DNA from 2 places in the Streptomyces sp. NPDC127117 genome. Region 1 is predicted to be linked to the other one. Evidence: predicted binding sites of a transcription regulator. Region 1 holds the regulator's gene; the other holds the start of a gene.
The links. The regulator HrcA, encoded in region 1, represses chaperone genes, less so after heat shock. The targets are predictions, from matches to a motif close to TTNGCACTCNGNNNNNCNGAGTGCNAA.
Positions count from the first base shown of each region.

Region 2: a site for HrcA is predicted at 1,114-1,140, ahead of groL (chaperonin GroEL). Genes of this name have one in related genera too.

Region 1 is NZ_JBHXTM010000003.1:73,525-79,659, forward strand. Features, by position in the region: gene ACFVH0_RS03815 (SpoIIE family protein phosphatase) at 1-1,115, shown strand, start outside; gene hemW (radical SAM family heme chaperone HemW) at 1,190-2,431, shown strand; gene ACFVH0_RS03825 (DUF3097 domain-containing protein) at 2,579-3,397, opposite strand; gene ACFVH0_RS03830 (MBL fold metallo-hydrolase) at 3,423-4,145, opposite strand; gene hrcA (heat-inducible transcriptional repressor HrcA) at 4,344-5,360, shown strand; gene dnaJ (molecular chaperone DnaJ) at 5,361-6,135, shown strand, end outside.
Region 2 is NZ_JBHXTM010000005.1:57,103-63,237, forward strand. Features, by position in the region: gene thrC (threonine synthase) at 1-15, shown strand, start outside; gene ACFVH0_RS06480 (MoaD/ThiS family protein) at 46-324, shown strand; gene ACFVH0_RS06485 (cold-shock protein) at 747-953, shown strand; gene groL (chaperonin GroEL) at 1,302-2,924, shown strand; gene ACFVH0_RS06495 (alpha/beta hydrolase family protein) at 3,025-4,338, opposite strand; gene ACFVH0_RS06500 (esterase/lipase family protein) at 4,486-5,727, opposite strand.

The DNA of each region.
Region 1 (6,135 bases):
TCGCCAGCGTCTGGCACCGGGACGAGGCCGAGACCGGGCAGCTGCGCGCCCTGCTGGAACAGGACCCGATCCGGCTCCCCGAGCGGGTCGGCACCGGGCCCGTCTCCATGCCGTGGCCCGGCGGCGAGGAGGACGGCGAGAAGACCGAGGAGCCCGCCGTGTCCGCCCTCGCCTACCGGATCACCTCCGGCGGCCGGACCCTCGGCGCCGTACTCCTGGGCCGGGAGGGCCTCGTCCGCGTCCCCGACGAGGTGACCGCGCTCATCGAGGACTTCGTACGCCGGGTCGGCCTCGCGGTCGGCGCCGCCCGCGAGTACACCCGGCAGGCCACCATCAGCCGCATCCTGCAGCGCGCCCTGCTGCCCGGCAAGGTCGCCGACATACCCGGCGTCACCAGCTCACTGGTGTACGAACCCAGCGACGACGGCGTCGTCGGCGGTGACTTCTACGACATCTTCCCGTGCCCCGGCGACCGTTGGTGCTTCGTCCTCGGCGATGTGCAGGGCAGCGGCCCCGAGGCCGCCGTCGTCACGGGCCTGGCCCGCCCCTGGCTGCGGCTGCTGGCCCGCGAGGGCTTCGGCGTGGGCGAGGTCCTCGACCGGCTCAACCGGCTGCTCCTCGACGACGCGATGGAGGCCGCCGAGGCGGCCGCGCTCATGGTGGCAGCCGCGGGCGGTCAGCAGACCGCGGACACCGGGCAGTCCCGCTTCCTCTCCCTGCTCTACGGGGAACTCGTACCGCTGCCCGGTGGCGGCGTGCGCTGCACCCTGGCCAGCGCCGGCCACCCGTTGCCGCTGCTGCTGCGGCCCGACGGCGAGGTGCGCCCGGCCGCCGAGCCGCAGATACTGCTCGGGATCTTCGACGACGTCGCGTACGAGAGCCAGTGCTTCGAGCTGGCACCCGGCGACAGCCTGCTGTGCGTCACGGACGGTGTGACGGAGCGGCGCTCCGGGACGCTGATGTTCGACGACGGGGACGGACTGGCCCGGGCACTGGCGGGCTGTTCCGGCCTGTCGGCGGACGGGATCGCGGACCGGATCAAGCGGGCGGTGCACGAATTCGCCGAGCGGCCGCCGGACGACGATCTGGCGCTGCTCGTGCTCCAGGCGGGCTGAGGCGGCGCATGAGCGGGGGCGGGCGGCCTCCGTGATCACGGGCATGGCCGGGAGGCTCCCGGCGGCGAGCGACAATGGGCGGTATGCCTTCCGTACTGCCCGATGGTGAACCCGTACCCGACGACGGGGCGCTGCCCCGCCATGCCCTGGAAGGCGCCGCCGGCCGGCCGCTCGGCTTCTACCTGCACGTGCCGTACTGCGCGACCCGCTGCGGCTACTGCGACTTCAATACCTACACCGCGACCGAGCTGCGCGGTTCCGGCGGCGCGCTGGCCTCCCGGGACAACTACGCGACCCATCTGATCGGCGAGGTCCGCCAGGCCCGCAAGGTCCTCGGGGACGACCCCCGGCCGGTCCGCACGGTCTTCGTCGGCGGCGGTACGCCGACCCTGCTGGCGGCCTCCGACCTGGTCCGGATGCTGGGGGCGATCCGGGAGGAGTTCGGGCTCGCGGACGACGCCGAGATCACCACCGAGGCCAATCCGGAGTCCGTCGGTCCGGCGTATCTCGCGGAGCTGCGGGAGGGCGGCTTCAACCGGATCTCCTTCGGCATGCAGAGCGCCCGGCAGCACGTGCTGAAGATCCTCGACCGTACGCATACGCCGGGGCGCCCCGAGGCGTGTGTCGCCGAGGCCCGGGAGGCGGGCTTCGAGCACGTCAACCTCGACCTGATCTACGGCACGCCGGGGGAGTCCGACGACGACTGGCGGGCCTCGCTGGACGCGGCGATCGGGGCGGGACCGGACCATGTGTCGGCGTACGCGCTGATCGTCGAGGAGGGCACGCAGCTGGCCCGCCGGATCCGGCGCGGCGAGATCCCGATGACCGACGACGACGCCCACGCGGACCGGTATCTGATCGCGGACGAGGCGATGGCCGCGGCGGGCTTCTCCTGGTACGAGGTGTCGAACTGGGCCCGTACGCCGGAGGGCCGCTGCCTGCACAACGAGCTGTACTGGCGCGGCGCCGACTGGTGGGGCGCCGGGCCCGGGGCGCACAGCCACGTCGGCGGGGTGCGCTGGTGGAACGTGAAGCACCCGGGCGCGTACGCGCAGGCGCTGGCCGAGGGGCGGTCGCCGGGGGCCGGGCGCGAGGTCCTCTCCGAGGAGGACCGGCGGGTGGAGCGGATCCTGCTGGAACTCCGGCTCCAGGACGGCTGCCCGCTCGACATCCTGGCTCCGGCCGGGCTGGCCGCGTCCCGCCGGGCTCTGGCGGACGGGCTCCTGGAAGCGGCGCCGTACGAGCGGGGGCGGGCGGTGCTCACGTTGCGGGGGCGGCTGCTGGCGGATGCGGTGGTGCGGGATCTGGTGGACTGAGGCGCGGGGGACGGGCGGTGCGGGTGCGGTGTGCCTGGTCCCCCGCCCGCCCCTTCCCGTAGCCGGGGACGCCGACCCCGGACCCCCGCTCCTCGATCGTCGGAGGGGCTTGATTCAGCACCTCAAATCGGCGGATGGGTCGGCGGGCTACTCCGGCGCCGTCACGAAGTCGATCAGGTGTTCCACCGAGCCCAGCAGGGCCGGCTCCAGGTCGCGGTACGAGTGGACCTTGGACAGGATGTGCTGCCAGGCCGCGCCGGTGTTCTCCGGCCAGCCCAGGGCGCGGCACACGCCCGTCTTCCAGTCCTGGCCGCGCGGCACCACCGGCCAGGCCGCGATGCCCACGGAGGACGGCTTCACGGCCTCCCACACGTCGATGTAGGGGTGGCCGACCACCAGTACGTTCTCGTCCGTGACCTGATCGGCGATCCGGGACTCCTTGGAGCCGGGGACCAGATGGTCGACCAGGACGCCCAGCCTGGCGTCCGGGCCGGGGGAGAACCCGCGCACGATGGCGGGGAGGTCGTCGATGCCCTCCAGGTACTCGACGACCACGCCCTCGATCCGCAGGTCGTCGCCCCAGACCCGCTCGACCAGCTCCGCGTCGTGCCGGCCTTCCACATAGATCCGGCCCGCCCGTGCGACGCGGGCGCGCGCGCCGGGGACCGCGACCGAACCCGAGGCCGTGCGCGCGGGGCGCACCGGAGCGGCGGCCGAGGGGCGTACGAGCGTGACCACCCGGCCCTCCAGCAGGAAGCCGCGCGGCTCCATCGGGAACACCCGGTGCTTGCCGAAGCGGTCCTCCAGGGTCACCGTCGGCCCCTGGGCCGTCTTCTCGCAGCGGATCACCGCACCGCAGAATCCGGTGGAGACCTCCTCCACGACCAGATCGGCTTCGGCGGGGACCTCGGGAACGGGGGCGGACCTCTTCCACGGCGGGGTCAGGTCCGGCTGGTAGCTGCGCATCGGACGACGATAGGACGACCGGGGGTCACGACACGCCGAAGCGTACGGCCAGTTGTTCGCGCTGATCCCGTACGAACGCCGCGTCCACCACCGCCCCGTGCCCCGGCACGTACACCGCGTCCTCGCCGCCCAGTGCCAGCAGCCGGTCCAGCGAGGCCGGCCAGCGGGACGGGAAGGCGTCCGAGCCCGCCTGGGGTTCGCCGGACTCCTCGACCAGGTCGCCGCAGAGCACGACCGCGGGGGAGCCGGGGACGACCGCCACCAGGTCGTGGCCGCTGTGCGCGGGGCCCACGTCGGCCAGCAGCACCTCGCGCCCGCCGCCCAGGTCGACCGTCCACTCGCCGCACACCTCGTGCTGCGGCGCGACCAGCGCGTCCGCGGCCTCCGCCGCGTCGTGCTCGCCGACCCCGTGGCGCACGGCCGCGGTGTGCAGCTCGTCCGCCCCGTGCTTCAGCAGCTCCCGCATGCCGACCGCTCCGTACACCTGGGCGCCGGAGAACGCGGCGGTGCCCAGTACATGATCGAAATGGGGATGGCTGAGTGCGATATGCGTCACCCTCCGGCCGAGCAGGGCCTGCGCCTGGGCCCGCACCTCGGCGCCTTCACGGAGCGTCGATCCGGTGTCGTAGAGCAGCACCGCGTCCGCTCCGACCACCAGTGCGACCGTCGCGTCCCATCCGGGAAGGCGCCGCCGGCCCACTCCGTGACCGAGTCGCTCCCAGCCGAACTCTTCCCAAGAGGCATCCATACCGCGACGCTATCGGCAACGACCTGCGCGGTCTCGCGGTAGCGTGGCCGGTCGCCCTTGCTAGGCCCCCACTCGGCCGCCGTACACTGGCCGGGGGGTTGCTGGCACTCGCGATGACAGAGTGCCAGGAGGATTCCTGGGCAGAGAAACAGGAACGACCCGAGAACCAACGAGGAAACACAGCTGGAGGTGTGCGCGATGCTCAGCGAACGCAGACTCGAAGTGCTTCGCGCCATCGTCCAGGACTATGTCGGCACGGAGGAGCCCGTCGGCTCCAAGGCGCTCACCGAGCGGCACAAGCTGGGGGTCTCCCCGGCGACCGTCCGCAACGACATGGCGGTGCTGGAGGACGAGGGCTTCATCGCCCAGCCCCACACCAGCGCGGGACGCATCCCGACGGACAAGGGCTACCGGCTCTTCGTCGACAGGCTCGCGGGGGTCAAGCCCCTCTCGACGCCGGAGCGCCGCGCCATCCACAATTTCCTCGACGGCGCGGTGGACCTCGACGACGTCGTGGGCCGCACCGTACGGCTGCTCGCGCAGCTGACCCGGCAGGTCGCCATCGTGCAGTACCCCTCGCTGACCCGGTCGACGGTCCGGCATGTGGAGCTGCTCTCACTGGCACCCGCCCGGCTGATGCTCGTGCTCATCACGGACACCGGCCGGGTCGAACAGCGCATGATCGACTGCCCCGCCCCGTTCGGCGAGACCTCTCTGGCCGATCTGCGGGCCCGGCTCAACAGCCGGGTCGTCGGACGCCGTTTCGCGGACGTCCCGCAGCTGGTGCAGGACCTGCCGGAATCCTTCGAGAGCGAGGACCGGGGAACCGTGTCCACCGTGCTCTCCACCCTGCTCGAAACCCTCGTCGAGGAGACGGAGGAGCGGCTGATGATCGGCGGCACCTCCAACCTCACCCGCTTCGGGCACGACTTCCCGGTGATGATCCGGCCGGTGCTGGAGGCACTGGAGGAGCAGGTCGTGCTGCTGAAGCTGCTCGGCGAGGCCAAGGACTCGGGCATGACCGTACGTATCGGGCACGAGAACGCCCACGAGGGGCTCAACTCCACGTCCGTCGTCGCGGTCGGCTACGGTTCGGGCGACGAGGCAGTCGCCAAACTCGGCGTGGTCGGACCGACCCGCATGGACTACCCCGGAACGATGGGAGCGGTACGCGCAGTGGCACGTTACGTCGGACAGATCCTGGCGGAGTCGTAAGTGGCCACGGACTACTACGCCGTACTCGGCGTGCGCCGCGACGCCTCTCAGGACGAGATCAAGAAGGCATTCCGGCGGCTCGCCCGCGAGCTGCACCCGGATGTGAACCCCGATCCGAAGACCCAGGAGCGGTTCAAGGAGATCAACGCCGCCTACGAGGTGCTGTCGGACCCGCAGAAGAAGCAGGTCTACGACCTCGGCGGCGATCCGTTGTCCGCCTCCGGCGGCGCGGGCGCGGGCGGATTCGGACAGGGCGGCTTCGGCAACTTCTCCGACATCATGGACGCGTTCTTCGGTACGTCGTCGCAGCGCGGACCCCGTTCGCGCACCCGGCGCGGCCAGGACGCGATGATCCGGCTGGAGATCGATCTCGCCGAGGCGGCGTTCGGCACCACCAAGGACATCCAGGTCGACACGGCCGTCGTCTGTACGACGTGCAGCGGCGAGGGTGCCGCACCCGGCACCTCCGCGCAGACCTGTGACATGTGCCGCGGCCGCGGCGAGGTCTCCCAGGTCACCCGGTCCTTCCTCGGCCAGGTCATGACCTCGCGGCCCTGCCCGCAGTGCCAGGGCTTCGGCACGGTCGTGCCGACCCCGTGCCCGGAGTGCGCCGGCGACGGCCGCATCCGCTCGCGGCGCACGCTCACCGTGAAGATCCCCGCCGGTGTCGACAACGGCACCCGCATCCAGCTCGCGGGCGAGGGCGAGGTCGGCCCCGGCGGCGGCCCGGCCGGCGATCTGTACGTGGAGATCCACGAGCTCTCGCACGCGGTGT
Region 2 (6,135 bases), on a different contig from region 1:
CTCGCCACCAGCTGACCACCCGAGACTCCAGGAAGGGCACCCACCATGAGCGTCAAGGTCCGCATCCCCACCATCCTCCGCACCTACACGGGCGGCCGGGCCGAGGTCCCGGCCGAGGGCTCGACCCTCTCCCAGGTCATCGAGTCCCTGGAGCTGAACCACCCGGGCATCGCCGCCCGCGTCCTGGACGACCAGGGCAAGCTGCGCCGCTTCGTGAACGTGTACGTCAACGACGACGACGTGCGCTTCGAGGGCGGCCTGGAGACCGCGACGCCCGACGGCGCCGGCATCTCGATCATCCCGGCGGTGGCGGGCGGCTGCTGACGCCCCGTCCGGCCGCATCGCGTTATCGAATTGCCCCCTCCGCGTTTGAAGCGGAGGGGGCAATTCTGCATGGTTGAGCGGGGTACAGTGTGGGAAGTCCCCCCAGCTGCCCCGCGCCGCCCGCATATGAGAATGCGCCTGGTCGCGACAAGATGCAGCCAAAGTGTGCGTTGTGCTTGCGGCATAAGTCGCCTTTGCCTGGCCCGACTTGCCCAGGAATCTCATGAATTCCACATATTCGGGCGTTCGGCGCGGCCGAGAATTCTCGTCCGATTGACCTGTTGCAGAGGGCAGTTGGGCAGATACATTCAGCCGCGGTCGACGCGTTCCGGCGCACACACCCTCTCCTGTCGGAGGGTGAGTTCTGACCCGGGTCCGCGAAGTGCGGTCCTGCGCAAGGGCCAGTAATAGGGGAGTTAGGCATGGCTCAGGGCACCGTCAAGTGGTTCAACGCGGAGAAGGGGTACGGCTTCATCGCGGTCGACGGTGGTGCGGATGTTTTCGTCCACTACAGCGCGATCCAGATGGACGGGTACCGCACCCTCGAAGAGGGTCAGCGAGTTGAATTCGAGATCTCGCAGGGCCAGAAGGGGCCGCAGGCAGACATGGTCAAGCTCGCCGTCGGCTGAGTTCGGCGCGGTCGGCCAACGACACCACTCACGCACTGAGGGCCCGTACCCCGGGGGTACGGGCCCTCAGTGCGTCCCGGCACGCCGCCGGGCGTTGTCCACAGCCCTCCACGGTTGTCCGCATCGGCCCTCCGTGGTTGTCCACATCCGGAGGGGGACGCTTGCACTCTCGGGGGTCGAGTGCTAATCATTGGCGTTAGCACTCTCCAGGTGAGAGTGACAGAACTTGGACCGGGCCGGTGAGGCCCGCAGGTCGGTGGGGCAAGGAACCACCGGTCACGCAGGCCGTCCGTCGCGGGCGCCACTCGGTCCGGAGAAATCCACCCCTGTCCGGGAGGACCACTTCACATGGCCAAGATCATCGCGTTCGACGAGGAGGCCCGGCGCGGTCTCGAGCGCGGCATGAACCAGCTCGCCGACGCCGTCAAGGTCACCCTTGGCCCCAAGGGTCGCAACGTCGTCCTTGAGAAGAAGTGGGGCGCCCCCACGATCACCAACGATGGTGTTTCCATCGCCAAGGAGATCGAGCTGGAGGACCCGTACGAGAAGATCGGTGCGGAGCTGGTCAAGGAGGTCGCCAAGAAGACGGACGACGTCGCCGGCGACGGTACGACCACCGCCACCGTTCTCGCCCAGGCTCTCGTCCGCGAGGGTCTGCGCAACGTTGCCGCGGGTGCCAACCCGATGGCCCTCAAGCGGGGTATCGAGAAGGCCGTCGAGGCCGTCTCCGCCGCCCTCCTGGAGCAGGCCAAGGACGTGGAGACCAAGGAGCAGATCGCTTCGACGGCCTCCATCTCCGCCGCCGACACCCAGATCGGCGAGCTCATCGCCGAGGCCATGGACAAGGTCGGCAAGGAAGGCGTCATCACCGTCGAGGAGTCCCAGACCTTCGGTCTGGAGCTGGAGCTCACCGAGGGTATGCGCTTCGACAAGGGCTACATCTCGGCGTACTTCGCCACCGACATGGAGCGCATGGAGTCGTCCCTGGACGACCCGTACATCCTGATCGTCAACTCGAAGATCAGCAACGTGAAGGACCTCCTTCCGCTGCTGGAGAAGGTCATGCAGTCCGGCAAGCCGCTGCTGATCATCGCCGAGGACGTCGAGGGCGAGGCCCTGTCGACCCTGGTCGTCAACAAGATCCGTGGCACCTTCAAGTCCGTCGCCGTCAAGGCCCCGGGCTTCGGTGACCGCCGCAAGGCCATGCTCGGCGACATCGCCATCCTCACCGGTGGCACCGTCATCTCCGAGGAGGTCGGCCTCAAGCTGGAGAACGCCGGTCTCGACCTGCTCGGCCGCGCCCGCAAGGTCGTCATCACCAAGGACGAGACGACCATCGTCGACGGCGCCGGTGACAGCGACCAGGTCCAGGGCCGGGTCAACCAGATCCGCGCCGAGATCGAGAACTCCGACTCGGACTACGACCGCGAGAAGCTCCAGGAGCGCCTCGCGAAGCTGGCCGGCGGCGTGGCCGTCATCAAGGCCGGTGCCGCGACCGAGGTCGAGCTCAAGGAGCGCAAGCACCGCATCGAGGACGCGGTGCGCAACGCCAAGGCCGCCGTCGAGGAGGGCATCGTCGCCGGTGGTGGCGTGGCTCTGCTCCAGGCCTCGGCCGTCTTCGAGAAGCTGGAGCTCTCGGGTGACGAGGCGACCGGCGCCAACGCCGTCAAGCTGGCGCTGGAGGCCCCGCTCAAGCAGATCGCCGTCAACGGTGGTCTTGAGGGCGGCGTCGTCGTCGAGAAGGTGCGCAACCTGGCCGTCGGCCACGGTCTGAACGCCGCGACCGGCGAGTACGTCGACATGATCGCCGAGGGCATCCTCGACCCGGCGAAGGTCACGCGTTCCGCCCTGCAGAACGCCGCGTCCATCGCCGCGCTGTTCCTCACCACCGAGGCCGTCATCGCCGACAAGCCGGAGAAGGCCGCCGCGGCCGCTCCGGGCGGCATGCCGGGCGGTGACATGGACTTCTGATCCTGACGGATCGGCAGTTCGGCACAGCTTCCCAGCTCTGCCGCGTGGGCCCCGGGACCATTTCGGTCCCGGGGCCCACGTGCGTCTCCCGCCCCTGGCGCTACCGGGCGAACACCATCTCCGGGAAGCGTTCCGAGGGCCCGTCGAGCAGCCGGTCGTCGCGCCCGCGCAGCCACCGGTCGAAGAACGACGCCACGTACGCCCGGTTCGCGGCCAGTGCGCGGCCAGGGGGAACCGTCCCGACCGCCCCGGCGAGCCCGCCCTCCGGCACCGCGCCCCGCCGGGCCAGCTGAGGCAGCAGCACCTCGGCGTCCGTGTACGAGGCGTGCCGCGACCCGGTCAGCGTCACATCGGCGTTCCAGCCGCGGGTGTTCGCCCGGAACGCCGCCCAGGACGGCTGCCGCCGGTAGTCGCCCGAGCCCTCGCTCCCGGTCCCCATCAGCAGCAACGGCCGGTCGAGCCCGTCCAGGGCCACGCTGCTCAGGTGGGTTCCGTCCGGCTCCCGGCCGCCGACGTAGTCCATCTCGCCGTCCATGTTGATGCCCGCCAGGAAGCGCCGGTCGTCGTGCATCGCCTGGGCGGCGGTGAACCCGCCCGCGGACTGGCCGAACATGCCGGCCCGGCGCAGATCGAGCGTGCCGCCGAACCGGGTCCGGTCCAGCCGCGCCAGCTCGTCGAGCACGAACCGGCTGTCGGCGACCCGGACCGCCACGACCTTCTTCAGCAGGACGCTGACCGCCTCCGGATCGGTCGGCGGCGCCCCGTCGAAGATCCGCATGGTGGCCAGCCGGCCGTCCGGGAACTCGACCTCGGTCGCCTCATGGGTGTGGTCGATCGTGACGACGGCGTACCCCCGGCTCGCCAGGTCCTCCACCAGCGCGGTGCTCCAGGTGCGGGGATCGCCGAGCCCGGGGGAGTACAACACCACGGGGAGCCGCCCGGCCCGGCGGTCGACAGGGGCGTCCCGGTGCGCGTGGGTGAGCGTCGCGCCCCAGTCGACGCTTCCGGGCGCCATCCTCAGGTTCATGGCGGCGGCCCCCTCCGCGCCGCCGAAGTGGGCCGCGGCGCCCGCCGTCATCTGCGGCACGGGACGCGCCGCCCCGCCCGGCCGGGCCGGGTACCAGAGGCTGACCATCAGCTCCCGGTGGGCGGAGGTGCCCGGCACCCAGGGTTCGGTCCGCGAGCGGTCGACGAGGTGGAGCGCGACGGTGCCGACGGCGAACGGGCCGGTGGGGCGCGGCAGCACGGCCTTCGGGAGCGAGGTGCGGCGGGCCGGGCCGACCGCTGCCGCGGCGGGTGACGGCAGGGCGCTCGTGGCCAGTAACGCCGAAGCCGCCAGCCCGGTGACGAGCACCTGACGACGGCTGTGGCCACGGCTGGAGTCGCGACCGGGATGGTGCGGTACGGCTGTCACATGGGGCTCCCCGTAGGTCTGCGGTGGACGCGCTCACGATGCCCGCCGGAGCATCGTGAGCGCGTGATACCGCAGTCCCCATTCCGTCATGGCCGCCTGGCTCCCCGGTATGAGACGGGGCCTCGGTCACCGCGGACGGCCCCCGGGCTACGGCAGGCGGTCGAGCAGCCAGGTGCAGAGTTCCTCGGTCACCAGGGTGTGACCCTCGTTCCGGGAGGCGAGCTTGAACTCGTCCAGTCCGCCGGTGTCTTCCGGAAGCTCCGAGACGTTCTTGTACAGCTCCTCGTCCGTGTCCGGATCGCCGACGTCGACCGCGCTGACGGACGGCACGAAGCAGTGTGACCGGATGCGCACATCGGTCTTGAAGCCGAGGATCGCGTTGAGGGCGTTGAGCCCGTCGGCGAGGATGCCGAAGCCTTCCAGCGAGCCGCCGGGCGCGCCGTCGATCGACGGGAGCCCGTTCGTACGGACCTCGTTGGTCTTCAGCGTCACCACCCGCAGCTTCGCGACCAGCTCGTCGGGGCCCGGCGCCTGGGTGTAGAGCTTGGTGCCCAGGACCGACAGGCCCTTGCCCTCCAGCGCCAGTTCGCCCGCCCGTACGTCGGTGCCCTCGCCGTCGCCCCGGCCGTTGGCGACACCGATCAGCAGGGGCCGGCGCGGCCATTCGCCGACCGCCTGCATCTCCGCCAGGAACGCGCCGCGCTCGTCGCTCTGGTCCGGGGTGCTGTCCCACTTCTCGATGTGGCGCCACAGCAGCTGGCGGGCGGCCGGGCTGTTGATCTGGTCCGAGAACCGGCTGTCGAGATCCTTGATGTAGTGCGCGAACGCCTGGAGCGCGATCGGGATCCAGGCGCCGCGGTGCGGGCTGTCGTAGGAGAAGTACAGAGCGGTCTGGTGGTCGATGCTCTCGGTCTCCATCCTGGCCAGCGCGTGCCGGGTGACGAGCCCGCCCATGCTGAACCCGCCGACCGCCAGCGGTGTGTCGCCCTGTCGTTCCGCGATGGCCCGCATGATCGCGGCCTGCGCCGTACGGGAGTTGTCCAGAATCGACGCACTGCGCTCGTCGAACCCCAGCAGGACGACATCGTGGCCACGGCGGCGCAGCTCGCTGATGAGCGCGTAGTCGCCGAACTCCATGATCTGCCAGGAGAACTCCAGCTCGCTCGGCCCCGTGTTGAAACCGTCGGCGAAGATGACCGGCCGGATGAGACCGGTGTTCCCCTCCCCGTAGTAGACCCAGGCGGTACCTCCCGGCAGCTCCCACACCTCGCTGGGCGACAGGGGGAGGGAGCCGGGCCTCTCGGCGTCCAGACGGGGGCCGGGTGCGAGCGCGATGGGAGGCCGGTCGTGGAGCCCGGAGACGATCTGCTCGTGGGTGGGTTCGGACATGGTTCGTTCCCCTTTGGGTGGTTCGTAACAGCCGGTGCCAAGAGGAACACGCGCAGTAGTCGATCGCTGGAGAATGCAGATCAAACCACCCCCAGGTGGGAGCCGGTTCCGGACACTTGGCGCGGTCTCGCGGACCGGCGAGCCGGCCCGGCCATTACGCCGTTCAACCGATTTCGCGCACCTTCTGCCGAAACGGCCCGGCTGGGCCCGGTGGCTGTGGCGACCGCTTCGCCTCGGCATGGCCCGCACCGGCCTCCGGTCAGGGCCCCCGCACTGCCCGGCGAGCGGCATTCGCTGCATTCGAGGGCGCGCAACACCGTTCGCCGTTGCTTCGGAGTGACTCGTTCGGGTGGCATCTTGTCGGTGAGCCGCCTGCGGACCGGGGGCGCCGCGTGATGGACGGGCGTG